3 regions of the Pseudarthrobacter sp. DSP2-3-2b1 genome follow, and region 2 is predicted to be linked to each of the others. Evidence: riboswitches for the same ligand, from Rfam matches in the RefSeq annotation. Region 2 holds a riboswitch; each other region holds the start of a gene.
The links. A riboswitch is a leader RNA that binds a small molecule or an ion and turns the genes downstream of it on or off. The one in region 2 is predicted to bind thiamine pyrophosphate.
Positions count from the first base shown of each region.

Region 1: linked by a shared signal. The riboswitch ahead of ACP7AX_RS08590 (bifunctional hydroxymethylpyrimidine kinase/phosphomethylpyrimidine kinase) and the one ahead of thiO (glycine oxidase ThiO) in region 2 are both predicted to bind thiamine pyrophosphate.
Region 3: linked by a shared signal. The riboswitch ahead of ACP7AX_RS16080 (ECF transporter S component) and the one ahead of thiO (glycine oxidase ThiO) in region 2 are both predicted to bind thiamine pyrophosphate.

Region 1 is NZ_JAFCTI010000005.1:175,732-185,635, forward strand. Features, by position in the region: gene obgE (GTPase ObgE) at 1-1,263, opposite strand, end outside; gene rpmA (50S ribosomal protein L27) at 1,380-1,643, opposite strand; gene rplU (50S ribosomal protein L21) at 1,704-2,012, opposite strand; gene ACP7AX_RS08590 (bifunctional hydroxymethylpyrimidine kinase/phosphomethylpyrimidine kinase) at 2,285-3,751, opposite strand; TPP riboswitch at 3,862-3,959, opposite strand; gene ACP7AX_RS08595 (Rne/Rng family ribonuclease) at 4,101-7,544, opposite strand; gene ACP7AX_RS08600 (vitamin K epoxide reductase family protein) at 7,993-8,670, shown strand; gene ndk (nucleoside-diphosphate kinase) at 8,789-9,208, opposite strand; gene ACP7AX_RS08610 (DUF4233 domain-containing protein) at 9,246-9,692, opposite strand; gene ACP7AX_RS08615 (bifunctional folylpolyglutamate synthase/dihydrofolate synthase) at 9,695-9,904, opposite strand, start outside.
Region 2 is NZ_JAFCTI010000002.1:362,228-372,131, forward strand. Features, by position in the region: gene ACP7AX_RS04210 (hypothetical protein) at 1-203, shown strand, start outside; gene ACP7AX_RS04215 (4a-hydroxytetrahydrobiopterin dehydratase) at 234-905, opposite strand; gene ACP7AX_RS04220 (thiazole synthase) at 965-1,786, opposite strand; gene thiS (sulfur carrier protein ThiS) at 1,791-2,027, opposite strand; gene thiO (glycine oxidase ThiO) at 2,024-3,286, opposite strand; TPP riboswitch at 3,281-3,401, opposite strand; gene thiE (thiamine phosphate synthase) at 3,429-4,175, shown strand; gene ACP7AX_RS04240 (RNB domain-containing ribonuclease) at 4,254-5,750, shown strand; gene ACP7AX_RS04245 (DEAD/DEAH box helicase) at 6,042-7,799, shown strand; gene ACP7AX_RS04250 (DNA-methyltransferase) at 7,808-8,707, shown strand; gene ACP7AX_RS04255 (PHP domain-containing protein) at 8,693-9,553, opposite strand; gene ACP7AX_RS04260 (aminopeptidase P family protein) at 9,622-9,904, shown strand, end outside.
Region 3 is NZ_JAFCTI010000014.1:55,980-65,883, forward strand. Features, by position in the region: gene ACP7AX_RS16050 (Na+/H+ antiporter subunit D) at 1-853, shown strand, start outside; gene ACP7AX_RS16055 (Na+/H+ antiporter subunit E) at 850-1,395, shown strand; gene ACP7AX_RS16060 (monovalent cation/H+ antiporter complex subunit F) at 1,392-1,670, shown strand; gene mnhG (monovalent cation/H(+) antiporter subunit G) at 1,660-2,067, shown strand; gene ACP7AX_RS16070 (DUF4235 domain-containing protein) at 2,103-2,366, opposite strand; gene ACP7AX_RS16075 (heme-degrading domain-containing protein) at 2,403-2,945, opposite strand; TPP riboswitch at 3,003-3,144, shown strand; gene ACP7AX_RS16080 (ECF transporter S component) at 3,212-3,865, shown strand; gene ACP7AX_RS16085 (ABC transporter ATP-binding protein) at 3,865-5,499, shown strand; gene ACP7AX_RS16090 (energy-coupling factor transporter transmembrane component T family protein) at 5,496-6,290, shown strand; gene ACP7AX_RS16095 (hypothetical protein) at 6,319-7,182, opposite strand; gene ACP7AX_RS16100 (UDP-N-acetylglucosamine 1-carboxyvinyltransferase) at 7,417-8,940, shown strand; gene ACP7AX_RS16105 (glutamate--cysteine ligase 2) at 9,002-9,904, shown strand, end outside.

The sequences.
Region 1 (9,904 bases), on a different contig from region 2:
TTCGTTTTCCACGCCGAGCTTGGCCAGGCGGTCTGCGAGGTAGCCGATGGCTTCCTCGTTGGTGAAGTCCGTCTGCTTGACCCAGCGCACAGGCTTGTCACCGAGGACGCGGAACAGCGGCTCAAGGTTCTTTTCCTCGCGGCGGATCTTGAAGCCGGCCTCGTTCACGGCGCGCGGACGCAGCACGGGCGGCTGGACCTTCGGCGGTGCCGCGGCAAGGGTGTCACGGGCAGACTGGACGATTTCCGCCATGGCAAAGCCGAGCTGGCGCAGGCCCTCGTGGCTGGTGGCTGAGATTTCGAAGACCCGGTAGCCGCGGGATTCCAGTTCCGGGCGGACGAACTCGGCCATGTCCTTGCCGTCCGGGAGGTCCACCTTGTTCAGGGCTACCAGGCGCGGGCGGTGGTTCAGCGGGACAACTTCGCCGTCAGTGCCGGCGTAGCTCATGTCCACGGCGTACTTTTCCAGTTCGGCCTCGATGATGGCCAGATCGGAGAGCGGATCGCGGTCCGCTTCGAGCGTGCCGCAGTCCAGAACGTGCACCAGTGCGGCGCAGCGCTCCACGTGGCGCAGGAAGTGGTGGCCCAGGCCCTTGCCTTCGCTGGCGCCCTCGATCAGGCCCGGGACGTCAGCGATGGTGAAGCGGACATCGCCGGCCTGGACAACGCCAAGGTTGGGAATAAGCGTGGTGAAAGGGTAATCGGCGATCTTGGGCCGCGCGGCGGACATGGCCGCGATCAGGCTGGACTTGCCGGCAGACGGGAAGCCCACCAGGGCGATGTCCGCAATGGACTTCAGTTCCAGCACAACATCGCTGGACTCGCCCTCGATGCCGAGGAGCGCGAAGCCCGGGGCCCGGCGCTTCTGGGAGGACAGTGATGCGTTGCCCAGGCCGCCCTGGCCGCCGGCCGCCGCAACGTACTCGGCGCCTTCGCCCACGAGGTCAGCGAGGACGGTGCCGTCCTTGGATTTGACTACGGTGCCGTCCGGGACCGGGAGGATGAGGGTCTCGCCGCTCTTGCCGCCGCGCCAGTCACCCATGCCGGGGCCGCCGTTGGTGGCGTGGCGGTGCGGGGCGTGGTGGTAATCCAACAGGGTGGTGGTCTGGTGATCCACACGCAGGATGACGTCGCCGCCGTCGCCGCCGTTTCCGCCGTCGGGCCCGCCGAGAGGCTTGAACTTCTCGCGGTGGACGGAGACACAGCCGTGGCCGCCGGTACCGCCGGATACGTGCAGTACTACCCGGTCTACAAAGCTCGCCACGTGGATCTCCTCAGTGCTGTTTCCTGGACGCCCGAAGGCACCAAAACGATTGTAATGCGGTTAAAAGAACAGTGGAGCGGACCAACAGGTCCGCCCCACCACTTCAGAACTATTTGTTACTCTGCAGCTGCAGCAGCAACGATGTTGACTACGCGGCGACCACGGCGCGTGCCGAATTCGACAGCTCCCGGGGTCAGTGCGAACAGGGTGTCGTCGCCGCCACGGCCTACGCCTGCACCCGGGTGGAAGTGGGTGCCGCGCTGGCGGACGATGATCTCGCCTGCGGAAACTACCTGGCCGCCGAAGCGCTTGACGCCGAGGTACTGGGCGTTGGAGTCACGACCGTTGCGAGTGGAGCTCGCGCCTTTTTTATGTGCCATTTGAAATGCCTGCCTCTAAATTCTGGGGAATCTGCTGAAAACTTGAACAGTAACGAAAGGTTACTTGATACCAGTGATCTTGACCTTGGTCAGTTCCTGACGGTGACCCTGGCGCTTCTTGTAACCGGTCTTGTTCTTGAACTTCTGGATGACGATCTTCGGACCGCGAAGGTCATTGAGGATCTCAGCCGTGACAGTTACCTTGGCCAGGTCCGCAGCTGCGGCAGTGACCTTCTCACCGTCAACCAGGAGCAGGACGGGCAGCTCAATGGTGCTGCCAGCTCCACCGGCGACGCGGTTGAGGGTAACGAAGTCTCCAACGGAGACCTTCTCTTGCCGGCCGCCTGCGCGGACAATCGCGTACACCACTTGGGAACTCACTTCTCTCGACGTTTATTACTAGATTTGCGTGCGGAACCTGGGTCCATGTTTGGCTGGGCTCTCGCTGTGCCTCAACGCCGTGGGGTCGTAACCCAAGTGTTGGCGTAAGCACCGAAGATCTAGAATACGCTAATTTTGCCTTCGGCCGCAAATGAGGCTGGTTACGGCAGGTTGACTGTGATAGGACCCACAAGCAGGTACAGCACTGACAACCAGGAACCGTGCCCGACTATCCTACCGGCTGAAAGCGCCGCAGGCGTTCAGGCGTGCAGGCGCGGCGCGTCGAAGAACTCCACTTCGAAACGGCATGACTGGCCGAAGGCCGCCAACATGGCCACCCTCTCGTCCTCGGAGCCCCTGCGTCCGGCGTCGTCAGCCAGGGCAATGGCTTCCCGGGTGGCCTGAGCGAAGTCCTCGTCCGCGTAGGTCCGCAGCCATTCGGCATAAGGGTGCGAATCCGGGGAGCCTGCATCGACGAACTCCCGGTGCAGCGTCTGCCCCACTTCGGCGTACAGCCAGAAGCACGGGAGGACAGCAGCCACCAGTACGGCGTAGCTGCCGGAGGCCGAGGCCGCCAGCAAGTGGTCCACATACGCTTTCGTGACCGGCCCGAGGCCCGGCTCCACCGTGCGGGAACTGAGCCAGCTCCGGTGCAGCTCTGACTCGACCTCCAGGCACTGCTGCGCGGAGCGGGCCCAGAACAGTTGACCAGCCTCAGTGGGCGCCAGCGCGCTGGCGCGGGCCAGCACCCGCGAGTAGCCGTTGAGGTAGATGGCGTCCTGAGCGAGGTAGTAGCTGAACTGCGCCTCGCTCAGGGAGCCGGCCGTGAGGTCCCGGATAACCTCCAGCCCGTAGATCGCTTCCAGTTCCGGAGCCGCCTCCAGCCGCAGCAGTTCAGCGAATTCGCCCTCCGCCAAGCCATGCTTCGCGTGGTGGAAGTGGTGGATCGGGCCGTTTCCCTCCCCCACCTCCAGCTGGCCGGAGGCCTGGAGCGCGCCGGCCAGCCAGGGCTTCACCTGCCGCAGCGAGGCTTCCCAGTCGCCCAGCCGGGCCTGCACGGCAGCCATCGCCGATGACAGCGAGCATCCGGTCCCGTGGCTGTTCGGCGTGACAACGCGCTCCCCCGCACACTCCACCACCTCCTGCGAAAGCAGTCCCCCGGCGTTGACCAGGGCATCAGGGCAGGTATCGCCGTCGAGGTGGCCTCCCTTCACAAGGATGGTGGCCCCGGTGGCGGCAGAAAGCCGGCGTCCTTGCTGCAGTGCCTCTTCCCAGTTTTGCGCCTGCGGCTCGCCGAGCAGGAGTGCAAGTTCCACCAGGTTTGGCGTGATCAGGTCAGCGAGCCTGAGCAGGTCCCTGAGGGCACCCTCGGCGGCTTCCTTCAGGAGCCTGTCCCCGCTTGTGGCCACCATCACCGGGTCCAGGACGACGACGGCGGGGCGGACTTTTTCCAGCCACCCGCGGACCACGGCTATCACCTCAGCGTCACCCAGCATGCCGATTTTGACGGCGTCGATGGTGATGTCGTCGCTGATGGCCTCGAGCTGCTGGGCCAGGAAGGATGCTGGGGGGACGTGGACGGCCCGGACGCCCAGGGTGTTCTGGGCGGTCAGGGCGGTGATGGCGGCCATCCCGTAGCCACCGAAGGCCGCGATGCTTTTCAGGTCGGCCTGGATGCCGGCGCCGCCTGAGGGATCAGAGCCCGCGATGGACAGAACGCGGGGTATTTCGCACCGCACGTGGCCGTCAGTGGAGCGGCTTTGTAAGGTCTGGCCCGGGGTAGTTTCGGAAGAAGGAGCTGCAGTGGAGGTACTGGCAGCCGGGGGCAGGATAAGAGTAGAAGCCAAGGAGACATCCCTTCGCCGGTGCTAACCGGACAGGTTCAACGGGTCTGGATCTCAGCCGGCACTCTGCGCGGCACCCCGTGTCAGTGGTTCAGCCTAGCCTCTTGTGCGGGTTCCGGCCTTCCGTGACGTTTTGGGGCCAGCGTCCACACCCTGAAGGCGGGTGGTTAAAGCGCAATGCCCGTCCGCGCCTGTCTAGAACAGGCGCGGCCGGGCATCGCGGCTTGGTTGGTCAGAGCTCTGAAGCCGGAACCCCTACACCGAGGATGATGGGGGCCTCCGCAGCCGGTTTGTCAGCGGCAGGAACCTTGGCGGGTTCCGGTGCCTTGGCGGCGTGGGAGTGCCCGGCGGAAGCCGCAGGCGCGGCCTCGTGATGCTCCACTGACGTGGCATTGGCTGCGCCCTGGGCACGGCTGGCACTTCGGTTACGCCGCGGCCGGCGGGTACGTGTCTGGTCCGCGGTGTGATCCGAGTAGTCCTTCTCCTCCGCGGCTGGCTGCTGGCGGGCCGGCTGGACTGCAGCCTGGGCCTTTTCGGCCGGTACGGCCGTCCCGGCAGCCGGAGCTTCAGCTGCCTGGGCTTCAGGCCCGGCAACCGGTGCACCCAGATGCGCGAAGGCCTCGGCAAGCCGGTCCAGGGTCAGGGCAGGCGACTGCGGGTGATCCGCGTGGTGCTCCACGAACGGCAGCACAACCTGCTCTCCACCGAACGTCAGCACTGCACCGGGACGGCTGCTGGGGTCGGTTCCGGTGCGTTCCGCAGGTGCTGCGGCTGACGCTTGGGAAGGTGCCGGCGTTGGTGCTTTCGCCGGTGCCGCCGCAGCAGCCTGGCCAGCAGCGCCAAGTGCCTGCGCCACCTCCTCTTCATGCACGTGTGCAGCGTGTGCAGCAGCGGCAATGTTTGCCAGTGCAGCCCTGGTGGCCTCAGCCTTGGCGTGGCGCTCGGCGTCACTGGGGTCAGGGTGGACCGTGTGGATCTGCACCGGGGCTGCCGGCGCGACTTCGAGGGGCTGGCCCCCGCGGCCACGGCGGCGCTTGCGGTCCGTGCGGCCACCGGGCTGGTTGTCTCCGCGCGCCGGATCCATGCGCTGGTCAGGGCGCTGATCGGTGCGCGGCGCTTCGGTCCGGTGGCTGTCGGCACGCTGCACGTGGTGCTCAGCGGCAACAGTATTTGCCCGGCGGTGTTCCACGGGGTCGTCATGGGTGACGATTCCGCGGCCGGCGCAGGTTTCGCACTGTTCCCCGAAGACCTCAAGGAGCCCGGTGCCCATCCGCTTGCGCGTCATCTGGACCAGGCCCAGTGATGTCACTTCGGCGACCTGGTGCTTGGTGCGGTCGCGGCCCAGGCACTCCACCATGCGGCGCAGGACGAGGTCGCGGTTGGACTCGAGCACCATGTCGATGAAGTCGATGACAATGATGCCGCCGATATCGCGGAGCCGGAGCTGCCGGACCACTTCTTCGGCTGCTTCGAGGTTGTTCTTGGTGACGGTTTCCTCGAGGTTGCCGCCACTGCCGGTGAACTTACCGGTGTTGACGTCCACCACGGTCATGGCTTCGGTACGGTCGATCACCAGGGAGCCCCCGGACGGCAGGAAGACCTTGCGTTCGAGCGCCTTGTGTATCTGCTCGTCGATCCGCCAGGCAGCGAAGATGTCCTGGTCCTTGGTCCACTTTTCCAGCCGGCCCACCAGGTCCGGGGCAACGTAAGTGACGTAGGCCTCGATGGTGTCCCAGGCTTCTTCACCGGAGACGATCAGCTTGGAGAAGTCCTCGTTGAAGACGTCTCGGACCACCTTGATGGTGAGGTCCGGTTCGCCGTAGAGGAGTTCGGGGGCAAGGATCTTCGTTGAGGTGGACTGGCTTTCGATGCCCTCCCACTGGGCGCGCAGCCGGTTGATGTCATGCGTGAGCTCCTCTTCCGAGGCGCCTTCGGCAGCGGTGCGGACAATCACGCCGGCATGCTCCGGGAGGCGGTCCTTGAGGATGCGCTTGAGGCGGTTGCGTTCGACGTCGGGGAGCTTGCGTGATATGCCGGTCATGGAGCCGCCGGGAACGTACACGAGGTAGCGGCCGGGCAGGGAGATCTGGCTGGTCAGGCGGGCGCCCTTGTGGCCTACGGGGTCCTTGGTGACCTGAACCAGGACCGTATCGCCTGACTTGAGCGCGTTTTCGATCCGGCGCTGCTTGCCTTCGAGGTTGACTGCTTCCCAGTTCACTTCGCCGGCGTAGAGGACGGCGTTGCGGCCGCGTCCGATGTCAACGAACGCGGCTTCCATGGAAGGCAGCACGTTCTGCACCTTGCCGAGGTAGACGTTGCCGATCAGGGAGTCCTGCTGGGTCTTGGAGACAAAGTGCTCGGCCAGGACGCCGTCTTCGAGGACCGCGATCTGGATTCTGTCGTCGCGCTGGCGGACGATCATCTGCCGGTCAACGGATTCACGGCGGGCCAGGAACTCGGCCTCGGTGATCACCGTGCGGCGGCGGCCGGTATCGCGGGATTCGCGGCGGCGCTGCTTCTTGGCTTCGAGCCTGGTGGAGCCCTTGACGGATGTCACGCGGTTATTGACCGGCGCTTCGGTGGCGGCGCGCGGTGCGCGGACGCGTGTCACCGTATTGGGCGGATCGTCGCCTTCTCCACCGGTCAGCTCCAGGTCCTGATCACCACGGCGGCGGCGGCGGCGACGGCGGGACGTCACGCCTTCTTCGGCCTGGCCTGCTGATTCTTCGTCGTCTTCAGCGGCGCCGTCCTGGCCGCCTTCGGCAGCTTCGGCGTCGTTATCAGTATCGTCGGTGCGGCTGCGGCCACGGCGGCCACGGCTGCGGCGCCTGCGGCGGCCGTTGGCGTCGTCCGCTTCGCCGTCTTCGGCGTCGTCCTCTTCAGGTTCAACGGCCGCTGGAACGGCGGCCGGCACCGGGCGGGCCACCGTGCTCAGGTCAGGCGCCTGGAAAAGCACCGACGTGGACGAGCCTGGTTCAAGGAAAAGTGAACCAAAGGGACTGGCCACCTCGGCGCGGGCGGACTCTGCCGCCGGGGCAGCGGTCTCCTGCCGAGCTGTTTCCTGCTGCTCCTGAGCCTGCGTTGCAGGGGCTTCAGGAACTTCCGGTGACTCACCTCCGGGTACTACTGCGGCCACAGCCACAGCGGCTCCAGGAGCAGCGGCAGTCTCAGGGGCAGTCACGGCTTCAGGAGCAGCGGCTGCGGCAGTTTCCGGTGCAGCAGTCGCAGGGGCTGAGGTCTTGCGGGTGGCTACGCGGCGGCGACGGACAGGTTTCGTGTCCACGGCAGTCTCTTCGCTCTGTACCGCGGCGGAAGCCTCCACGGCAGCAGGCTCTACAGCAGCGGGTGTTTCCGTGGCCTCGGCAGCGAAGGCGGGAAGCGGTTCTGCCTCGGCTGCCTTGCGTGTGCGTGTCCGGCGGACGGGCGCCTTGGCGGCCGGTGCAGCGGCGGCGTCGTCGCCGGTCAGAGTCAGTGCCTCAGGCGTGCCGGGCGCTGCTGCCTCTGCCGCGGTTGCGGCACCGGAGTCGATTGCGGCACCGGCGTCGATTGCGGTGTCCGTGGCGGCTGCAGCCTTGGGTGCCGCTTTGCGGCGGGTCCGGGTGGCCTTCTTCGGCGCTTCAACGGCCTCAGCCACTGCTGCTTCGTCATTAACGGCTGGTACTTGTTCGTTTTCCATATGTGGCAACACTCCTGCCCCTGACGTACCGCCACATCCGGCACCCAGTGGGGCACATATTGTCAAAACCCGCAGGCGTTGACAGAAGTCAAGTGGATACTCTCAGGTTCGCACCGGCAGTGGGGTGCGGCAGCCCGTGGGAGCCGTTGGCTGTGTCCTGAAACCCGTTGTTCTACGTGCCACAACCAGGTGCCGACCAATGGGACGCGGGACGCCGGATCAGAGGATCCAAAGCCTGCCCTGCTCGTCATTGGCGGTCTTGGGAACAAGCCACCGGACCGGAGTCCGAATGTGGGTCGGCCTCCAGCCACGTTCATTCTCTCACACCCGGACTGAAAGACGGCGGAAGCCCGGACGCGGATCGAACGGCCTTCCGGCTGAATGCTGTCCCCAGCCCACGGCGTTACAATCAGGCAAGGAGCACCCGACGCAAAGGACGCCACGAACCATGCCCAGCATCTCCCCCGCCACAGGCACCGGCAGCCCCGCAGCCGAACGCATGGCAGGCCCGGATCCTGTGACTTCAGCAGCCGTTCCGCCCATGACCCGCAACCGGCCCCTGGGCTGGCTGATGGTCATCACCAGCCTGATCGGCTGGCTGGCGTCCGGGACGCTGGTCCTGGAAAAGCTTGAGGTCCTCAAGGATCCCAACCACACCACCGTGTGCGATGTGAATCCGTGGATCTCCTGCGGCCAGGTCATGCAGACATGGCAAAGTTCGGTGTTCGGCTTCCCCAACATGTTCATCGGCATTGTGGCCTTCGCCGTCACCCTCGCCGTCGGCATGGCCCTGCTGTCCGCGGCCACCTTCGCCCGCTGGTACTGGCTCGGGCTCCAGGTTGGCGTTACGCTGGGCTTCGCGTTTGTGGTGTGGCTGTGGTCCCAGGCCCTCTACGAGATCCACATCCTGTGCCCGTTCTGCATGATCGTCTGGGCCGCGATGATTCCACTGTTTGTCTGGGTGACCATCCGGAACGTCACCCATGGTGTCATCCCGGCCCCGGCCGGCGCGGCGCGCCTGCTCGGCGACTCTGGCTGGATCATCACCGCGTTGCTGTACGTGGCAGTGATCGCCACGATCTTCTTCGCCTTCATTCAGGTATTCGCGGGTACGTCCGGTTTCTAGCAGACGCACAAAAGAGCCCCCGTTTCCGAAGAAGCGGGGGCTCTTTTTTGTGTGCAGGGCGGGGTCATATAACGCCCGATAAACAGCCCGGCATGGGTTTTCAGTGACCCCGCGTTGGCTAGGCCTGGAACCAGATCTTGATCTCGCGCTCAGCGGAGTCCACCGAATCCGATCCGTGGACCAGGTTCTGCTGGACCTTCAGGCCCCAGTCGCGGCCGAAGTCGCCGCGGATGGTTCCCGGTGCGGCAATGGTGGGATCGGTGGTTCCTGCGAGGGAGCGGAAGCCTTCGATGACGCGGTGGCCCTCGAAGATCGCTGCCACTACGGGCCCGCTGAGCATGAACTCCACAAGGGGCTCGTAGAACGGCTTGCCCACGTGCTCCTCGTAGTGCTGCTCCAGCAACTCGCGGCTCGCGTCCACCTTCTTCAGCTCGGCGAGGGTGTAACCCTTTGCCTCAATGCGGCTCAGGATGGCGCCGCTGAGGTTGCGGGCCACGCCGTCGGGCTTGATCAAAACTAGGGTGCGCTCAATGCTCACAACTGCTCCAATGCGTTGGTGGGGTTTCGGGACAATTCTACGAGGCTTCCGGGGTGTCCCGGTGCGCCGAGTTCCATTCGGCCTGGTCGCGTTCGCGCTGCGCGGACTCGGAGTCGATCCGGATGCCGGTCCGGATCCCGTACCACCACGCGAGGGCGAACAGCGCGCCCACGAGGAACATCATGGGTTCAACGATCCCGGTCAGGATCAGCACGATCTGCAGGATCCAGCCCAGCCCCACACCCCAAGGCCTGGACAGCACCGCGCACGCGAAGATCATAACCAGGCTGAGGGCGATTCCGGTGCCCAGGATCAGCGCCGGCGGAAACTCCCCGCGCTTAAGTCCGAAAACGGCCAGGGTGGCGAAAAACACCACGAATGCCTCGAGCAGCAGGACTGTGGAAGCGAACATCACCTTTGTGGACCGGCGCTTCTTGGGCATCCCGGGACGCCACTCCCGCTGGGCCTTGGTCAGTCTGGCCATGGCTAAGCCTCCGTCTTTCCGAGCAGGATCCGTGCCTCGGCCACCAGGGTGATTGACCCCGTCACCAGGACACCACCGGAGAGGTCGTCGTTGGCTTCGGCGCGTTCCACGGCCCATTCGAGGGCGTCGTCGAGCTTTTCGGCGATGTGGATGTTGTCCTCGCCGAAACCCATCTCCACTGCGAGTTCAGCCAGCTCGGCTGCCGGTACTGC
Region 2 (9,904 bases):
CAGGGGTTGCCGTTGCCGTGGGCGCGCTCAGCTGGATCATTTTCATGGCAGCAGGCTTGGGCTACAAACCGGGGCTGACCTGGATCCCGTGGGTCCTGCCGATGGTTCTCGGCACGGCGGCGGCCATCGGAACCGTCATCTACCTCGGACGGGCCCGCACCCGGCAGGACACCAAGAGGCTGACACAGGCCCTCAGGCTGTAGCGGGACCTTTCGAGGGACGCCGCGTGCCGTTCAGGACGGGCGCCCGGGCTGGGCGCCTGCCTCGGTGCACACACAGAGCCGGTTTCCCTGCGCATCCGTGACCACCACCCAGTCGGGTGCGTGGTCACGGTTCATTAAGGCCCCGGTGGCAGCCGTCTTCTCCAGCACCGGCCCGGATTCGGCCTGGCTCCAGTGCACATCCAGATGGAACCTGCTGCTGTTGGGGGTCCGGGTTTCCTGGAACCAGATGTTGGGCCCACGGCCATAAGGGTCCACCAGATCCCCGCCCGCGGTCTTCCTATATCCCAACGCGACACGCCACACTTCGGCGATCTCCGCGGGGTCAGCTGTATCGATGCCCACTTCCACCGTCCGGAACAGCCCGGGCTGGGCCTCAGCGCCCACTGCGGCAGCCGCGGCACTGGCTGCCTCGGCAGCAGCTACGTCGCGCTCCGTGACCTCACCTCCGGCGTCGTGGGAGGTATAGCGGATGAACACGCGGTTGTAGCGCCAGTCCAGGTCAGGGTGATGGTTCTGTTCTTCCGCGGAACGTCCGACGGCGGCAATCAGCTCGAGTGCCACGGCCGACGTCGGCGCCTTGTAGACGGTGACCAGGCCACCCAACCGATACCGCCAGTCCGGGAGTGTTGCCAGGGCTGCGTCGATTTGCTCACGGGTGAGTACGTCTTCCTTGCCGGCCACAGCGGTCTCCTTTGCTCACACTCCAGAGCCCGGCCCGGCGGACGGCAGCAGGCACCTGCCTAGAGGAACTCTGCCCGGCCTTCCATGGCCGATGACGCCAGGGCGTGCTCACGGCGCGGTATCCTGCCGGCCGCTTTCGCCAGCCTACCGGCGATAACGGCGTGCTTGAAGGCTTCGCCCATCAGGGCCGGGTTCTGGGCGCGCGTCACTGCCGTGGCCAGCAGAACCGCATCACAGCCCAGTTCCATGGCGAGCGCCGCGTCCGACGCCGTCCCGATACCGGCGTCCAGCACCACCGGCACCGACGCCCGCGACACGATCAGTTCGATGTTGTGCGGGTTCAGGATGCCCAGGCCGGTGCCGATGGGCGCGCCGAGCGGCATCACGGCGGTGGCCCCCAGGTTCTCCAGCCGAAGCGCGAGGACCGGGTCATCGTTGGTGTAGGCGAAAACCTTGAAACCCCGGTTCACCAGCTGTTCCGTAGCGTCCACCAGCTCCACGGCGTCCGGCAACAGGGTCTGTTCGTCGGCGATGACTTCCAGCTTGATCCAGTCGGTCTCAAGCGCTTCGCGGGCCAGTTCAGCCGTCATGACCGCATCGCGCGCAGTGAAACAGCCTGCCGTGTTGGGCAGGACCCGGATCCCATGGTCCACCAGGAGCTGGAACAGGGATCCCGATTCGGATGGCGAGTAGCGCCGCATGGCCACCGTGGTCAGTTCGGTACCGGACGCGAGCAGGGCCGCGCCCAGACCGTCCAGGCTGGGGGCGCCGCCGGTGCCCATGATCAGGCGGGAACCGAGCCCCACCCCGTCGATGATCAGGGGGTCGTTGGACACTGGGTGGTCTTTTCCGCTTGTCGGGATGATGCCGGTTTCTGTCATGGTGTCAGCCTCCCTGGACTGCCGTGACGAGTTCGACGTCGTCACCCTCGGCGAGCGCTGTCACGAACCACTGGCTGCGGGGCACAACTTCGGCATTACGGGCCACTGCCACGCCGAGTTTCCCGCCGTCGGCCGCCTGGCCGCTGGCTGCGAGGGTACGGCCGGTGACCTGGCTGACCAGGGCAGTAATGGAAGCGTCGCTGGCCACGGTATGGCGCAAGCCGTTGAGGATGATGTTCATACTGATTCCTTTTGCGGGTGGGTGCGGGAAAATCTTGTGGGGTTCATGGCTTCCCAACGCCGGTCCTCCTGGCCATCCATCAGGTCCGCGCAAATTGCTGCGGCCGCCGGTGCCAGGAGCACACCGTGGCGGAAGAACCCGGTGGCGATGATCAGCCCGTGGATGCCGGGGACCCTGCCAAGGAGCGGTGCGTTGTCCGGGGTGGCGGGGCGCGCCCTTGCGGTACTTTCGAGGAGTTCCAGCTCCGAGACTGCGGGCACCAGGACCTGGGCGTCCCGCAGCAGTTGGTAGACGCCGCCGGCGGAGACTGCCGCATGGCTTTTGGCACCAGCTCCGGCAGCGCCCTCCCCCGCTGACAGCCCGTCCTCACGCTGGGTGGCGCCGATCACCACCGTGCCGTCCTGCCGCGGAACCAGATAAACGGGCACACCGTGGACCAGCCCACGGACAGTGGATGTGACCAGCGGGCGGAGGTGCCGGGGCACGGCCAGGCGCAGGATGTCCCCGTAGACAGGCCGGAGGGGAAGGTGCAGTCCTTCCGGCAGGCCCTCAAGGGAGGCTGCGTGCAACCCGTTGGCCACGATGGTCTCCCGGGCAAGGATGGTCCCACCGCGTGCCAGTTTCACGCCGGCGACGTGCCCGTCCGCCCAGAGAAGCGAAGCTGCCCGGTCCTCCACGGCGAATCCGCCGGTGGCCCCGTCAACCATGGATCCCGCACCGGGTTCGTGGGCAGACAAGAGCTCCCGCAAGGACGCCACCAGTTTCCGCGGATCAACCTGATGGTCCGCAGCAATCTCCAGGGCGCAGGAGATGGCCGGACTGAGAAGGCTTTCCCTGGCCCTGGCCTCGCGGACGGTGAGCGGTTCCACCTGGAGGCCATTGGCCTGCTGGACCGAACGCAGGTCCATCAGCGCCCGGCGGTCCCCAGCATCCGCGCCGACGGCGAGGGTCGGCGTCGTCAGGTAGCCGGGATCCGGGGCTCCCGCCCGGGCAAGGTCCGCAGCAAAAGCAGGCCACCGGCCGGAGGCCTCGAGCATCAGCTCCAGGAGGTCCTCTTCCTGGTAATGGAGTTCGCTGACCGGTGCGAGCATCCCGGCAGCCGCCCAGCTGGCGCCCTGGCCGGGGGCGTCGTCGATCAGGGCCACAGAACGGCCCGAACGCCTCGCTTCCCAGGCGATGCAATGGCCCACCACTCCGCCGCCGATCACCGCCACATCCGCGTGGATGTCCGCATGGATTGTCTGCTCAGCGTGAAGCATCAAGGGGTTCCTTCCCTACGCCGGTACTAGCCGGATCAGGTCAAGCGGTCGGCTCTGATGCCCTCTCAGCCCGGCAGCTTTATGACGGCTGCTACGGGCTCCCGCAGTACCCGCCCAGTTTAGGGGAATTAGGCTGGCTTCCATGAACGTGACTTCCGCACCCTCTTCCAGCACATCCGCCACCGGCTCCGCACCGGATCCCGCCAGCGGACTCCCCGTCAGTGCCAGGCTCTACCTCTGCACCGATTCGCGCCGGGACCGCGGGGACTTTGGCGAGTTCGTGGAGGCGGCGTTTGCCGGCGGTGTAGACATCATTCAGCTCCGCGACAAGACGATCGAGGCGGCCGAGGAACTGGAGCTGCTGGCGGTACTCCGGGCCGCCGCCGAGCGCCACGGGCGGCTGTGGGCAGTCAATGACCGAGCGGACATTGCCCTGCTGTCCGGCGCGCCGGTCTTCCATATCGGGCAGCAGGATCTCCCGGTGGCATCCGCCCGCTCGCTGCTTGGCACAAACGCCCTGATCGGGCTTTCCACGCACACCACGGAACAGGTGGAGGGCGCCCTGCGGCTCTCGTCCGCCCTGTCCACGCCCGACGGCGGACTGGACTACTTCTGTGTCGGTCCGGTGTGGGCCACACCCACCAAGCCCGGGCGTGCAGCCGTTGGCCTAGACCTGGTGCAGTACGCCGCGCAGGCTGTCCGCGATGCCGGCGCTACGCAGGCCACCGTCCCCTGGTTCGCGATCGGTGGAATCGACCTGGACAACGTCGAACAGGTGGTGGCCGCCGGGGCACGCAGGATTGTGGTGGTGCGTGCCATCACTGAGGCCTCCGATCCTGCGGCCGCGGCCGCAGCGCTCCTGGCCGCCCTTGACGCGGGGGCCGCCTGATACCGAGCCGCGTGAAAACCAGCCACGCGGCGGGCCCAGGCGTGCACGATCAGCGGAAATCGGGCTAGTCTGACTTTTGTGCCACATCATCGTTTAGCTCCCTACGTCCGCGAACACACCAACGCCCTGGAAGCGGCGCTGAGTGCACTCCGGACTGAGCTGGAGCTGCCCGGGCCCTACCCGGAAGAGGCGGTCCGCGACGCCGAGGCCGCCGTCGCCTCGCACGAACTGCCCGAAGCGGACCTGACGCACGTGGAGTTCCTGACCGTGGATCCGGCGTCGTCCACTGACCTTGACCAGGCCCTGTTCATTGAGCGCGGCGGCGCCGGGTACCGCGTCCTTTATGCAATCGCCGACGTCCCCTCGTTCGTCCGCCCCGGCGGCGGGCTGGACGCCGAGACCCGCCGGCGGGGCCAGACGTTCTACGCGCCCGACGGCCGCATCCCGCTGCACCCGGAGGTCATCAGCGAAGGGGCGGGAAGCCTCCTGGCCGGCCAGCTCTGCTCCGCGTTCGTCTGGGAGTTTGACCTGGACGATGCCGCCCAGGTCTCTTCCGTGGCGGTCCGCCGGGCCAGGATGTCCAGCCGGGCCAAGCTGTCCTATAAGGGTGTCCAGGCCGAACTGGACGCCGGGTCAGAGAACCCGGTGCTGCAGCTCCTGAAGGAAGTGGGGCTCAAGCGCGTCGAGCTGGAGCGCCAGCGCGGCGGGGCGAGCCTGAACATGCCGGAACAGGAAATCGTCCAGCTGCCCGACGGCGGCTACCGGATTGCCGCGGCGCCCCAACTGCCGGTGGAGGACTGGAATGCGCAGATTTCCCTGATGACCGGGATGGCGGCCGCCAAGCTGATGCTTGACGGGAAGGTGGGCATCCTGCGCACCATGCCGGCCCCGGACGAGAGGTCGCTGCGCCATTTCCGGATCCAGACCGAAGCCCTGGGCAAGCCCTGGGACGGAAAAATCAGCTACGGCGAATACCTCCGCAGCCTCAATCCGACCGACCCCCGGCAGCTGGCCATCCTGCACTCCGCCGGAATGCTGTTCCGTGGCGCCAGCTACACCGCCTTTGACGGGACTGTCCCCGACGACGCAATCCAGTCCGCCATCGGCGCCGCCTATGCCCACACCACGGCACCGCTGCGCAGGCTGATCGACCGCTTTGTCCTCGTGATCTGCGAGGCCCTGAGCAACGGCCGGCCAGTACCGGACTGGGCGCGGGAGGCACTTCCGTCCCTGCCGGAAATCATGGCAGGGTCCGATCAACTGGCGGCCCGGATGGAACGGATGGCGCTGGACACCGTGGAGGCCGCGCTGCTGGTCAACCACATCGGCCAGGATTTCGATGCGATTGTGATTTCAGGTTCCAAACCGCAGAAGGACAACGGCAACGGCAAAAACGGGAATGGCAAAAACGGCAACGGAAAGAACGGGAACGGCCCGTCAGGAGTCATCCAGATCGCCGAACCCGCCGTCACGGCCCGGTGTGCGGGCGATCTGGAGTCCGGCACCAAGGTCAGGGTCCGCCTGATCTCTTCGGACATCGCCACCCGTGAGGTCCATTTCGAACTGCTGCCCTAGCCCTTTACACCCGGTTTGACGTGGCCAAAGCCGGTAATTGGGGTCCTTGCGGCTAGACTGAAGAAGTAGATATGGATGCCCGGTCGTTGATTTCCTTGATTTTGAATTCAACAAGCCCGCCCCTACGCGATCTTGAGATGTACCCGTTGGTCACCAGTGCCAGCATTTAGATAGCCCGCGATCGGCTTCCACTGGATTTGCTTGCGCGCTTCGAGCGTGCTCCGGAACGGCCTCCCGGCCGGCCCGTTGAGCAGGCAGCGCCAATGCCCAAATGAATAAGGAAACTCCCCTGTGAGTGAATTGCATACCCACCAACTGCTGACTGACGACGCCGGCATCGAGACGATCGAACCCGAAGAGACCATCATCTCGGACGAGAAGCCGCACGAGATCGAGGAGAAATCCTTCGCGGACTACAACGTCCGCGCCGATATTGTGGAGTCCCTGGCTGACGCCGGAATCACGCACCCCTTCCCCATCCAGGCCATGACCCTGCCGGTGGCGCTCTCGGGCCATGACATCATCGGCCAGGCCAAGACCGGCACCGGCAAGACCCTCGGCTTCGGCATCCCCGCCCTGCAGCGCGTGGTGGGACCGGACGACGCCGGCTTCGACAAGCTCGCCGTCCCTGGCGCGCCCCAGGCCCTGATCATCGTCCCCACCCGCGAGCTGGCAGTCCAGGTAGCCAACGATCTCCAGACTGCCTCCCGCAAGCGCAACGCGCGCATCACCACCATCTACGGCGGCCGCGCGTACGAGCCGCAGGTGGAAGCCCTGCAGCAGGGCGTCGAGATCGTCGTGGGCACCCCCGGCCGCCTCATCGACCTCTATAAGCAAAAGCACCTCGTGCTGAAGAACGTCAAGATGGTCATCCTGGACGAAGCCGACGAAATGCTGGACCTTGGCTTCCTGCCCGACGTCGAGACGCTCATCGCCGGCACCCCTGCGGTCCGCCAGACCCTGCTGTTCTCGGCCACCATGCCGGGCCCGGTAGTCGCCATGGCCCGCCGCTACATGACGAAGCCCACCCACATCCGCGCTGCCGATCCCGACGACGAAGGCCTCACCAAGCGCGATATCCGCCAGCTCATCTACCGTGCCCACAGCATGGACAAGATCGAGGTTGTTGCCCGTATCCTGCAGGCCCGCGGCCGCGGCCGCACCATCATCTTCACCAAGACCAAGCGCACCGCAGCCAAGGTGGCAGAGGAACTCGTGGACCGCGGCTTCGCGGCCGCAGCCATCCACGGCGACCTCGGCCAGGGCGCCCGCGAGCAGGCCCTCCGCGCGTTCCGCAACAACAAGGTCGATGTCCTCGTAGCCACCGACGTCGCCGCCCGTGGCATCGACGTGGACGACGTCACGCACGTGATCAATTACCAGTGCGTCGAAGACGAAAAGATCTACCTGCACCGTGTTGGCCGTACCGGCCGTGCGGGCAACAAGGGCACCGCAGTCACGTTCGTTGACTGGGACGACATGCCCCGCTGGGGCCTGATCAACAAGGCCCTGGGCCTGAGCGTCCCCGAGCCGGTGGAGACGTACTCCTCTTCGCCGCACCTCTTCGAAGAGCTGGACATTCCGGAGGGAACCAAGGGACGTCTCCCCCGCAACAAGCGCACGCTGGCCGGCGTCAATGCCGAGGTCCTGGAGGACCTGGGCGAGACCGGAAAGAAGAACACCCGCAGCAGCAGCGGCGGACGCGACAGCAGCCGGGACAGCAGCACCCGTTCCGGCGGCTCACGTGACGGGGCCCGCGATGGTGCCCGTGAAGGCGCCCGTGTTAGTGCCCGTGACACCAGCCGCGACCGCGTCCGGAGCTCCCGCGGCACCGGCGATTCAGCCGGCCGATCCGGTGAGCGCCGCCGTCGTCCGTCTGAATCAACACCGGCAGGGACCGGTCCTGCTGTTGAAGCTGCAGCAACGGCACCGTCGGACGGCGAGCAGCCCTCGCGTACCCGCCGGAGCCGGACACGCACCCGCCGCCGCAACGGCGAAGTGGTGGCGGGTGCCGACACCGGCTCGCAGCCCGGAAGCACCGAGGCCTAAATATCTCAATGACTGACACCGTCTGGGCGCCGGACGGCAGCAACCTGGTGGTTCACGCGGATAACGCGGAGTTCCTCCCCTCGCTGCCGGACGGCGCCTTCACACTCATTTACGTGGATCCGCCCTTCAACACAGGCAGGGTCCAGAAGCGCCAGGAAACCCGAATGGTGCTCAACACCGACGGTGACGGCGACCGCGTGGGCTTCAAAGGGCGCTCCTACGACACCATCAAGGGCGCACTGCACCGGTACGACGACGCGTTCAGTGACTACTGGTCCTTCCTGGAACCCAGGCTGGTGGAGGCCTGGCGCCTGTTGGCCGATGACGGCACGCTCTACCTGCACCTGGATTACCGGGAAGTCCACTACGCCAAAGTCATGCTTGATGCGATCTTTGGCCGCGAGTGCTTCCTGAACGAGATCATTTGGGCCTACGACTACGGTGCGCGCGCGAAATTCCGCTGGCCCACCAAACACGACAACATCCTCGTCTACGTCAAGAACCCGGCGAAATACCATTTCGACAACGCCGAGGTGGACCGCGAACCGTACATGGCACCCGGCCTGGTCACGCCCGCCAAACGCGAACTCGGAAAGCTGCCCACCGATGTCTGGTGGCACACCATCGTCTCCCCCACCGGCAAGGAAAAAACCGGCTACCCCACCCAGAAGCCCGAGGGCCTGATCCGCCGTGTGGTGGCTGCCTCAAGCCGCCCGGGTGATTGGTGCCTGGACTTCTTCGCGGGTTCGGGGACCCTCGGGGCAGTGGCGGCAAAGCTGGACCGGAAGTTTGTCTGCGTGGACCAGAACCAGCCGGCCATCGATGTCATGGCCAAACGGCTGGGCGCGCGGGCGGAGTTCGTTTCGTTTCAGGCTGACCAGCTTCCCGCCAAGCTAGCGGGAAGCTGACCGGCGCACCACAGGTGTGCCGGTACCGAGCTCCTCGATCCGCGCCAGGACCTCGGGCGTTGTCAGGTTTTCCCCCAGCAGGTTGGGCTTGCCCGTGCCGTGGTAGTCCGAGGAACCGGTGACCAGCAGGCCGTGGCGTTCCGCCAGCTTGTGGAGAAACGCCCGGCCTTCCGCCGGATTGTCGCGGTGCTCGATCTCCAGGCCCGCCAGGCCGGCGTCGATCATTTCCCGGTAGGTATGCTCCCCCACCACCCGGCCGCGCCCTGACGCCACCGGGTGCGCAAATACCGGGACACCGCCGGCGGACCGGACCAGTTCGACCGCTGTGGCGGGATCGGGGGCGTAGTGCTGGACAAAGTACCGCGAACGCGAGGTCAGGATCGATGAGAACGCTTCGGCCCGGTCTGAGACAACCCCGGCGGCAACCAGGGCGTCGGCGATGTGCGGCCGCCCCAGCGTGGCGCCGGGCGCCACATGGTGGATGACGTCATCCCACGTCAGCGGGTAGTCCTCCGCCAGGAGAGTCACCATCCGCTCAGCGCGGATAAGGCGCGCGTCCTTGGCCTTGGTGATTTCCTCGAGCAGCCCCGGGTGGGCCGGATCGTGGAGGTAGCTCAGGAGGTGGACGCTGATGCCCAGCTCTGTCCGGCAGGAAACCTCCATGCCGGGCACAAGTGCCACCCCGTTTTCCAGCGCCGCGGCGGATGCCTCCGCCCAGCCATCGGTGGAATCGTGGTCCGTCAGCGCGACGACATCCAGGCCGGCCCGGGCAGCAGAAGCCATCACATCGGCCGGGGCTTCCGTGCCATCGGAAACGTTTGAGTGGGCATGCAGGTCAATCCTCACCAGCCCAGCCTAGTAGCCTGAGCGCGGGTGCGGTGGCCGGGTCAGGCCGCTGGTGAGACGATGGTGCGGTGAACTCTGCCGAAAATACCCCTGATTCTGCATCCCAGCCCCTCGACGAGCGCGTCAACAACCGCTCGCAGCGGCCCAGTTCGGAGGCCTTCAAGGCCTTTATGGCCAGCAACTGGGCGCCCGCCAGCCAGGAACTGCCCGGGCTCGACGCCGTCGCCCCGCACGCCGCGAACCGGCGCAAGGCCATCTCGGGCCTCTTCAAAGGTGAACGCCTGGTCCTTCCCGCCGGCCCGCTCAAGGTCCGCTCCAATGACTGCGATTACCGCTTCCGCCCGCACTCAG
Region 3 (9,904 bases), on a different contig from region 2:
GCTGACCAAGGTTGGCGTGTACGCGATGGTGCGCACCGAAACCCTGCTGTTTCCGGGCGACAGCCTGAACACACCCTTGATGGTGGCGGCGCTGCTGACCATGGTGGTGGGCATCCTGGGTGCCCTGGCCCAAAGCGACATCAAACGTCTGCTCTCGTTCACCCTGGTCAGCCACATCGGCTACATGGTCTTCGGCTTGGCGATGTCCTCCGTGGCCGGGCTGGGCGCCGCCGTGTTCTACGTGGCCCACCACATCACCATCCAGACCAGCCTGTTCCTGGTCACGGGGCTCATTGAACGCCGCGGCGGCAGTTCCTCCGTGGACCGGCTGGCCGGCCTGGCCAAGTTGTCCCCGGTGCTGGCCATCCTGTTCTTTGTGCCCGCCATGAACCTGGCGGGCATCCCGCCGTTCTCCGGGTTCCTGGGCAAGGTGGGGCTGATCCAGGCCGGCATCGAACTGGGCACCCCGCTGGCCTATGCCCTGGTGATCGGCGGTGTGGTGACCAGCCTCCTGACACTCCTGGCGGTGGCCAGGGTCTGGAACCGTGCGTTCTGGCGCAAGCCCACGGACGCCGAGTACCCGGACCCCGTCCTGCTGGCCGCGCCCGAGGATTCGGATACGGGAAGCAGGGCAGGCCGCACGAACGTTACGCTGTTGCCGCGGACCATGCTGGGCCCGACGCTGGGACTGGTGCTGCTGGGCGTGTCACTCACCGTTTTTGCGGGCCCGCTGTTCAACCTCGCGGACAGGGCGGCGCAGGACATGCTGGACCGGACCTCCTACATCCAGGCGGTGCTGGGCGAGGACGCGCCCGTTCCGGACCTGGCGCTGAAGGCCGGAGGCGGAAAATGAGCCGACGCCGGATTTCCCTGCGGCAGGAGCTTCCCCTGCTCGTATGGTTGGTCCTTGTCTGGGGCGCGCTGTGGCAGGACTTCAGCCCGGGAAACCTGCTCTTCGGTGCGCTGCTGGCAGTGCTGGTGGCGCGGATGTTCTACCTGCCTCCCGTGGAACTGAGCGGCCGCTTCAATATCCTCCACGCCGTGCCGTTCGCGTTGCAGTTCCTGGGCAAAGTGGTGGCTGCGAGCCTCGAAGTGATGTACCTGGCCGCTGTACGCGGACCGCAGGTGATCAGCGCGGTCGTGGCCGTCCAGCTACGCAGCCACCAGGACCTCGTGGTCACCGCCACAGGGCACGTGATTTCGCTGATCCCCGGTTCCCTGGTGGTGGAAGTGGACCGTTCCACCTCCACCCTGTACCTCCACGCGCTGAACATCAGCACTCCTGAAGGCGTGGAGAAACTGCGCCAGCAAGTCCGCGCCATCGAGGCAGGCCTGATCCGGATCATGGGCACCGCGGAAGAACTCGAAACCGTCCGGCAGGAGGCCGCAGCATGATGCAGACCGTCCTGACTGTCACCGCAGTCATTCTCTCCCTGGCAGCAGTGGGCGCCATTCTCAGGATTGCCCGCGGACCCTCGCTGCTGGACCGTGTGCTGGCCTCGGACGTCCTGCTCGCCATCCTGGGTGCCGCCCTGTGCATCGACATGGCCGTCAACCGGCACCTGAACAACCTGATGCTGCTGGTGGCGCTTTCAATCGTCGGCTTCATCGGCTCGGTTACTGTGGCGCGCTTCGTGGCCGGCCGGCAGGAGCAGCCCAATGAATCCTGACGCCAGCCTGATGGACAACATCATCGACACCGTCTCCGCCGTGTTCATGGTGGTGGGTGCACTGATGTCGCTGGCCGCAGCCGTGGGCCTGCTCCGCTTTCCGGATCTGCTGAGCCGCATGCACGCAGCCACCAAACCGCAGGTACTGGGCCTGTTCCTGCTGCTGGCGGCCATCGGCCTGCAGATGCGCACCGTGTGGGTGTGGCCGGTGCTCCTGGTGGCGTGGATCTTCCAGCTGCTCACGGTACCGGTCTCCGCGCACATGGTGGGCCGCGCCGGCTACCGCACCAAGCACCTCCACCGTGAGCTGCTCAGCTCCGATGAGCTGGAAGCCGTGGTTCAGAAGGCAGCGAAGTCGGCCCGGGACGAAGCGTCCGACGCCAGCCGTCCGGACTGATTGCCGGACGGCCGGATTGCCGTCGGTGTTATTTGCTAGACGATGTCCTGGGACTTGGCGAAGCGGGTGATGGCGCGCTGGGTGCCACGGTTGGCAAGCACCTGGATGATGGTGCTGACCGAGGCCGAGATGAGCGCGAAGGTCAGGGCGGACCGCAGGGTGGTGGGGGTGTCCTCGTGCTTACCTGTGGGCGGCTTACGGCCCGTGGACTTCTCCCACACGGCGTTGACTACCTTGGTGCCGAGGAATCCGGCGCCGAGGCTGACACCGGTGCCAAGCAGCTTGATGAAAAGGTTCATTCTTGTGACTCCTAGCGGGCGGAAAAGGGACTGACCTTAGCCTAACCGCATCGACGCCAGGATCTCCCGCAGAGCTTCCACCACAAGGTCGTGGTCCGCCTGCTGCGGCAGGCCCGAAACCGTCACCGTGGCCACGGCCCCCACGCCGGCGACGTAAATAGGGAACGAACCGCCGTGAGCCGCATAAACCGATTCGTCGTACCAGCCCTGGTCCTCGATCCGGCCACCATCCAGGCGGCCCCGCAGGCCCACCAGCAGTGAGGGAACTTCATAGCGCGCCGCCGTGCGCTGTTTGGCCCGCACCCAGTGCTCGTTGTCCGGCGTGGCGCCGTCCAGCACCACATGGAACAGGACCTGGTCTGCCTTGGTGATATCGATCGCGATGGGCATGTTCCGGCCCTTGCCCAGCTCCACCAGCAGGAGACCCAGGTTCAGGGAGTCATCCTTGGTGAAGCGGGGGAACTGAAGCTCGGCTATCTCGCCTTCGATCCGCGCTATCAGTGCTTCCAGGGCGGCGCGGGGCTGGTCTTCGCCGGAGTCGGGATCGAATGCTGTAACGGAGGACGGGTCGGAGGTCATGGCCCACAATCTACCCCTCCGGCGGTGTAAACTGGACCACGCCCAACAGGGCAGATTTATTTACGACAGGGGAGCGCCGCCGTCGGACATCACTGGCATAGCCAGGGAACCGTAGGTGGGCGCTGAGAGTGCGGACAGCCGCAGACCCTCGAACCTGATCCGGTTAGTACCGGCGCAAGGGAGTCGAGTTCTCGAAGTGTCCGGCGACGGCGGCAACGCCGCGTGCCGGGATGCACTTTCCCCTCCTGTTCCTCAGGAGGACCAACATGAGCACTGCAGCATTGAACAAAAAGACCAGCAATACCTGGCGCGTCGTAGACATTGTGGTGGCCGCGCTTATCGCGATCGCCGGCGGCGTCATTTTCTGGGCATGGTCGCAGGGCGCGGGCATCGTTTCCGCGCCGATGAACGCCGTTTACCCCCCGCTCACCGGCCTGCTGGCCGGCGGCTGGATGATCCCCGCGGTGCTGGGCATGCTCATCATCCGCAAGCCGGGCGCAGCACTTTTCTGCGAAACCGTAGCGGCCACCGGCGAGCTCATCATGGGCTCCCAGTACGGCGCCACGGTGCTGATCTCCGGAGTCCTCCAGGGCCTGGGCGCCGAGCTGGTGTTCTTCCTGCTGGTGTACGGCAGGTTCAGGTTCGCGCCGTTCCTGCACCAGAAGTACAACCTGATCGTCGCGCTGCTGGCCGGCGCCGGGGCCGGACTGTTCTGCGGCCTGAACGACTCCTTCCTCCCGTGGGGCTGGAACATCGCCTATGAACCCGGTGACAAGCTGGCCTACATCGTGTTCTGCACCATCTCCGGCGCTGTGATTGCCGGTGCGCTGTCCTGGATCGCCACCCGTGGCCTGGCCCGGACCGGCGTGCTTAGCTCCTTTGCGTCACGAAAGGCAGCTTCGGAGCCTGTCTTCAGCTGATGGCCGCTTCCGACGCCGGCACCGCGGCACTGGTGCGCCCCGCCGCGGTGACCGCGCGCGGCTGGGGCTGGCGCCACTCCGGCCGGTCAGCCCCCGCCGTCCAGGGGCTCGATCTCGATATTGCTCCGGGCGATCGGGTGCTCCTGCTGGGCCCTTCCGGCGCAGGCAAATCCACTCTGCTGCACGCCCTCGCCGGGGTGCTGGGGGATGAAGGGGACGACGCCGACGAGACCGGTTCGCTGCTGATCGACGGCGGAGTTCCCCGCGGGCAGCGCGGCCGCTCCGGGCTGATGCAGCAGGACCCGGAAACCCAAGTGGTTCTCTCTCGAGTCGGTGACGACGTCGCTTTCGGCGCCGAAAACCTGGCGGTTCCCCGGGACGAGATCTGGCGGCGCGTGCAGGAAGCGCTCGACGACGTCGGGCTCCGGAGTGCCGCCGGCGGTGTTGGTGCCGCACGGCAGGGTGCCGCACAGCATGGCGCCGCGGCGCTTGGAACCGCACGGCAGGGTGCCGCGGGGCTCCCGCTGGACCACCCGACGTCGGCCCTGTCCGGCGGGCAGAAGCAGCGCCTGGCGCTCGCGGGCATTTTGGCGATGCGGCCCGGGCTGATCCTGCTCGACGAACCGACGGCCAACCTTGATCCCGCAGGGGTGCTCGAAGTCCGTGACGCGGTGGGCCGCTGCCTGGACAAGACCGGCGCAACGCTGGTGGTGGTGGAACACCGGGTGTCCGTGTGGAAGGACCTGGTGGACCGGATTGTGGTGCTGCAGCCCGGCTCGGCCAACGGTTCGGCGGTCCTGCTGGACGGCCCGCCGGACCAGGTGCTCGCCGAGGCGCGGGAGATGCTGATCGGGGCCGGTGTCTGGGTGCCGGGATACCTCCCGCCCACCCGGACCCGCACCTCCGCCGGCTCCGGGAACCTGCTGCTCGCCGCCGAAAACCTGGCAGTCTCACGCGAGCGTCCGCGCCGCCGGGGCTTCAGGACCATCCCGCCGGTGCCGGTACAGGAGGGCGTGACCGCACAGGTACGGGCAGGCCAAGCACTGACGGTGACGGGGCCCAACGGCGCCGGAAAATCCACTTTCGCCCTGACCCTCGCCGGCCTGCTCGCACCGGTCCGCGGCAAGGTTTCCGCCGCCGTCGATCTCAGCCAGGGAGCCGGGATCGACCCCTTCAAGTGGAAGGCAAACCAACTGATTTCCCGCATCGGAACGGTCTTCCAGGAGCCCGAACACCAGTTCGTCACCGGCAATGTGCTGGATGAGCTGATGTTCGGCCCGCGGCATCTGGGTCACGGGGAGGAACGGGTGGATGACCTGCTGGAAAGGCTTCGCCTGACGCATCTGGTGGAAGCCAACCCGTATACGCTCTCCGGCGGCGAAAAGCGGCGGCTTTCTGTGGCTACGGTCCTGGCAGCCCACCCCAAGGTGCTGGTCCTTGACGAGCCGACCTTCGGCCAGGATGCCAACACCTGGGCGGAACTTGCGTCTTTCCTCTCTGAACTGCTCGATGCCGGAACCGCGGTGGTCTCGGTGACGCACGATCAGGAGTTCAGCGCTGTCCTGGGCGGCACGGAACTGCACCTTGGCCCGGCCTCCCTCGGCGGGGCGCGCCTAAACGCCGGTGCCTCATGAGGGCAGAACTGAACCTGCGCGGCAACCATGCCGTCCTCACCCGGGCCAACCCGCTGGTGAAGTTCGCGGCAGTCTTCCTGATCACCCTGGTGCTGGCCCTTTCCATCGACTGGGTCTCGGCTACAACGGCGCTGGTGGCCGAGTTGGCGCTTTTTCCCCTTGCAGGGCTGACTCTCCGCCTGTTGTGGCAGCGGGGCTGGCCGCTCATCCTCGCGGCAGCCCTGGGCGGCTGGAGCACCGCGATTGTGGCGGCGGACAGCGGCGCTGTACTGCTCGACGTCGGCATCTGGTCCATCAGCGAAGGTTCGCTGCAGCTGGGGGTTGGCTTTATGCTCCGCGGGCTGGCGATCGCGTTGCCGGCCATCCTGCTGATGAGCTGCACTGACCCGACCGACCTCGCCGACGCGCTTGCCCAGAAGGCAAAACTGCCGCACCGCTTTGTGCTCGGCACCCTGGCGGCCATGCGGCTGGTGGGGCTCATGGCTGAAGAATGGCAGACCATCGGGATGGCGCGGCGGGCCCGGGGCGTGGGCTCGCACGGCAGTCCCCTCCAGCGGATGCGGGCAACGCTGGGCCAGAGTTTCGGGCTGCTGGTGCAGGCCATCCGCCGGGCTTCCCGGCTGGCCGTCACCATGGAAGCCCGCGGTTTTGGGAGCGCGCAAAGGACCTGGGCCCGTGAATCCACCTACTCGGTCATGGACGTCTGGGTTGTGCTGGGCGGGGTGCTGATCGCGGCTGCCGCCGTAGTCTCAGCCGTCAGCGCGGGGACCTGGAACTTCGTCTGGCGCTGACCGCGCGGGTAGCTGACTGCACCAGCAGCTAATCGCACGAGTAGTCGTAATCGAAGCCGTGTGACACGAACTGGGTCAGCGCTACGTCACCGCCGGCCGTCAAAGGGGCATCCGAGCACTTGGCTTCCGCCCCTGATGCAGTGCGGGCGCCTGCCAGCCAGCTGGGCAGGCCGTAGAGGTTGCTGGACTCCTCGACGATCCCCACGATCAGCCTCCACTGGTAACTGGAGGAGTAGATTCCGACGCCGGCCCCGATGCCTTGGTAGAACGCTGTCATGCCTTCGAGGACTGCCCGGTTGGCGTTCCGGTCTGTAGACCAGCTGTTGTCCGTTTCCACATCAAGCCACCAGAGGTACTCCTCCGGACTCTCGATGCCACGGGTGTGGGCGTTGTCGTAGGCCTTGGCGTAGCCGTACATGTACGCGCAGGCTGCACCAACATCCTTCGTTTTGCATGTTCCGTAGGGGTTGGCGACAGCCTGGCCGGCCGGGTATTCGTTGCTGGTGGGCCACCAGGAACCTGCGAGGCCCGGGTTGGCGGTGTTGACGTAGAGGGCAACCGATGGCTGGCTGGTCGGATTCACGCTGATTGCCTCGGCCCAGCGGAGCTGTTCGGCGAGGCAGGGATTGGTGGTGTTCGCGAGGCCGTTGTTCACGCCCACGATGCCGAAGGCCGGAGCATCCGGGAAGTCTTCGCCGCATTGGGGCCAGGAGATGTCGTTGCCCAGAGCCTGCTCGGCGCCGTCGCCGGGGGACGGGGCGGCGCTTGCCGCCGGAGCCATCGCCAGGCCCAGAGCAGTCATCAGCAGGCAGAAAGTGGCGAGCAAAGCGAGGCGGAAGCCAACGGCAATGTGTCCCCGCAGCGAGTACCCGTGCCTCGGGTTTTCGTGCATCGCTGACCTCCACTGTTGCCGGCGGCAGAAAGTCTGTCCGGATGGTGGGGCTGACTGCGCCCCGAAACACGGTGACTGCGAAGCCGGTGTTTTCAGTCTCCCCCGCCCGTCAAGCCGGGTCAAGGAGCCAGAGGTAAGCGCACTGATATCGCATGAGACGGATATTATGTGATGATTCTCGCCAAAAATGGGCTTTCAGCGTCCTGAATAACTCATCCGTGATATTTTCGAGCCATGACTCAGGAAGCTGCCGAACACATTGCCGCCACCCTCCGGGACGCCCGCACAGAGAAGGGCTGGACCCAGGGGCAGCTCGCAGCCGCCATGGGGACCAGCCAAAGCGCCGTTGCGCGGATGGAGCAGGGCAAGCAAAATCTCAGCCTCAAGATGATCCAGCGGCTGGAAACCATTTTTGGGCGCAGCCTGGTCAACGTGGGCAGGCCCCAGATGACGCACCTGCGGATCGAGGGCGGACGGACGCTGTCCGGAGCCGTGGACGTCAACAGCAGCAAGAACGCCGGGGTGGCGCTCCTGTGCGCCAGCCTGATCAACCGCGGCACCACCGTGCTGCGCCGCCTCGCCCGGATCGAAGAGGTTAACCGGATCGTCGAAGTGCTGACCAGCATCGGCGTCGAGTGCACGTGGCTCAATGACACCGATCTCCAGCTGCGCCGGCCGGCGGAACTCAACCTGGATGGCATGGATGTGGACGCTGCGCGCCGCACCCGCAGTGTGCTGATGCTCCTCGGTCCGCTGCTGGATGAGTCCGTTGAATACCGCCTGCCGTATGCCGGCGGCTGTGACCTCGGCACCCGCTCGGTGGAACCGCACATGCAGGCGCTGCGCCAGTTCGGGTTGTCGGTTGAGGCCACTGCCGGCTTCTACAGCGTGCAGGCTCCAAAACCGGACACGCAGGACCGCTCTTTTGTCCTCTCCGAACGGGGCGATACCGTCACGGAGAACGCCATCATGGCAGCAGCGCACCGTGCGGGCACCACGGTCATCCGCAACGCCAGCCCCAACTACATGGTCCAGGACCTTTGCTTCTACCTCGAGATGCTGGGTGTGAAAATCGACGGCGTGGGCACCACCACCCTGAAGATCACCGGGAAGCCGTTCATCGACGTCGACATCGAGTATTTCCCGTCCGAGGACCCCATTGAGGCCATGAGCCTCATCACCGCCGGCATCGTCACTAACTCCGAGGTGACCATCCGGCGGGTTCCCATAGAGTTCATGGAGATCGAGCTGGCCACCCTGGAGCAGATGGGCCAGCAGCTGGAGGTTTCCGGGGAGTACATGGCGCGGAACGGCCGTACCAGGCTGGTGGATGTGACCACGAAGCCCTCCGAGCTGCGCGCACCCGAAGACAAGATCCACCCCATGCCGTTCCCTGGCCTGAACATCGACAACCTTCCGTTCTTTGCTGTCATTGCTGCGAACGCGCATGGCCAGACCATGATCCACGACTGGGTCTATGAGAACCGCGCCATCTACCTGACGGAACTGAACAAGCTGGGCGCCCAGGTGCAGCTGCTGGACCCGCACCGGATCTACGTCAACGGCCCCACAAAGTGGCGTGCCGCCGAGGTGGGCTGCCCGCCGGCCCTCCGCCCGGCCGCCTGCCTGCTGCTGGCCATGCTTGCCGCCCGCGGCGTGTCCGAGCTGCGCAACATCTATGTGATCGAGCGCGGCTACGAGGATCTGGCCGAGCGGCTCAACGCCATCGGCGCCAAGGTGGAGTACTTCCAGGATTAGCGGTGCGTCATGATGGGCCGTAACTCGGCGAACCGGGCGGCGGTTGAAGCACAATATAAGCATGCGAACATTCGGCGTCGAGGAAGAACTCCTGATCGTTGATCCGGAGACGGGGGAGCCGCTTGCCCTAGCGGATGCCCTGCTTTCGGGCCGCCGGCTTGCCGCTGATGATGCTCCGGAGGATCCGCGCGTCCTGGGGACGAAGGACAAAACCGCTTACGACGACGACGAAATGGGCTTGAGTGCCGAGCTGAAGCTTGAGCAGATCGAGACCCAGACCCGTCCGTGCCTGGAGTACGCCGAGCTGTTGCCGCAGATCCGGGCCGGCCGGCTCCTGGCGGACGAGGCCGCGCGGAAACATGGCGCGCGGGTGGCTGCGCTGGCCACGTCCCCGCTGGCGTCCACCAGCCACACCACCCCGGACGCCCGGTACGCCCGCATGCTGGAGCGTTTTGGCCTGACGGCGCAGGAGCAGCTGACCTGCGGCTTCCACGTGCACACCTTCATCGAGTCACCTGAGGAGGGCGTGGCCGTCCTGGACCGGATACGGGACAAGCTGGCGGTCCTCACCGCCCTGAGTGCCAACTCGCCGTTCTGGAACGGGGTGCCAACAGGGTTCGAAAGCTACCGCACCCAGGCCTGGAACCGGTGGCCCACCTCCGGGCCCGCCACCATTTACGGCACCTATTCCGCCTACCGGCGCGTGGTGACGCGCCTGCTGGACAGCGGGGTGATGCTGGATGAAGGCATGCTCTACTTCGATGCCCGCCTGTCCCGGAACCACCCCACCGTGGAGGTCCGGGTGGCTGATGTCTGCCTCCGTGCGGAGGACGCCGCCCTGATTGCGGTTCTGGTGCGGGCCCTGGTGGAATCCGCCAGCCGGGACTGGCGCGAGGGCGTTGATCCCGCGCCGGTGCCCACAGTGCTGCTGCGGATGGCGGCCTGGCAGGCGAGCAGCAGCGGG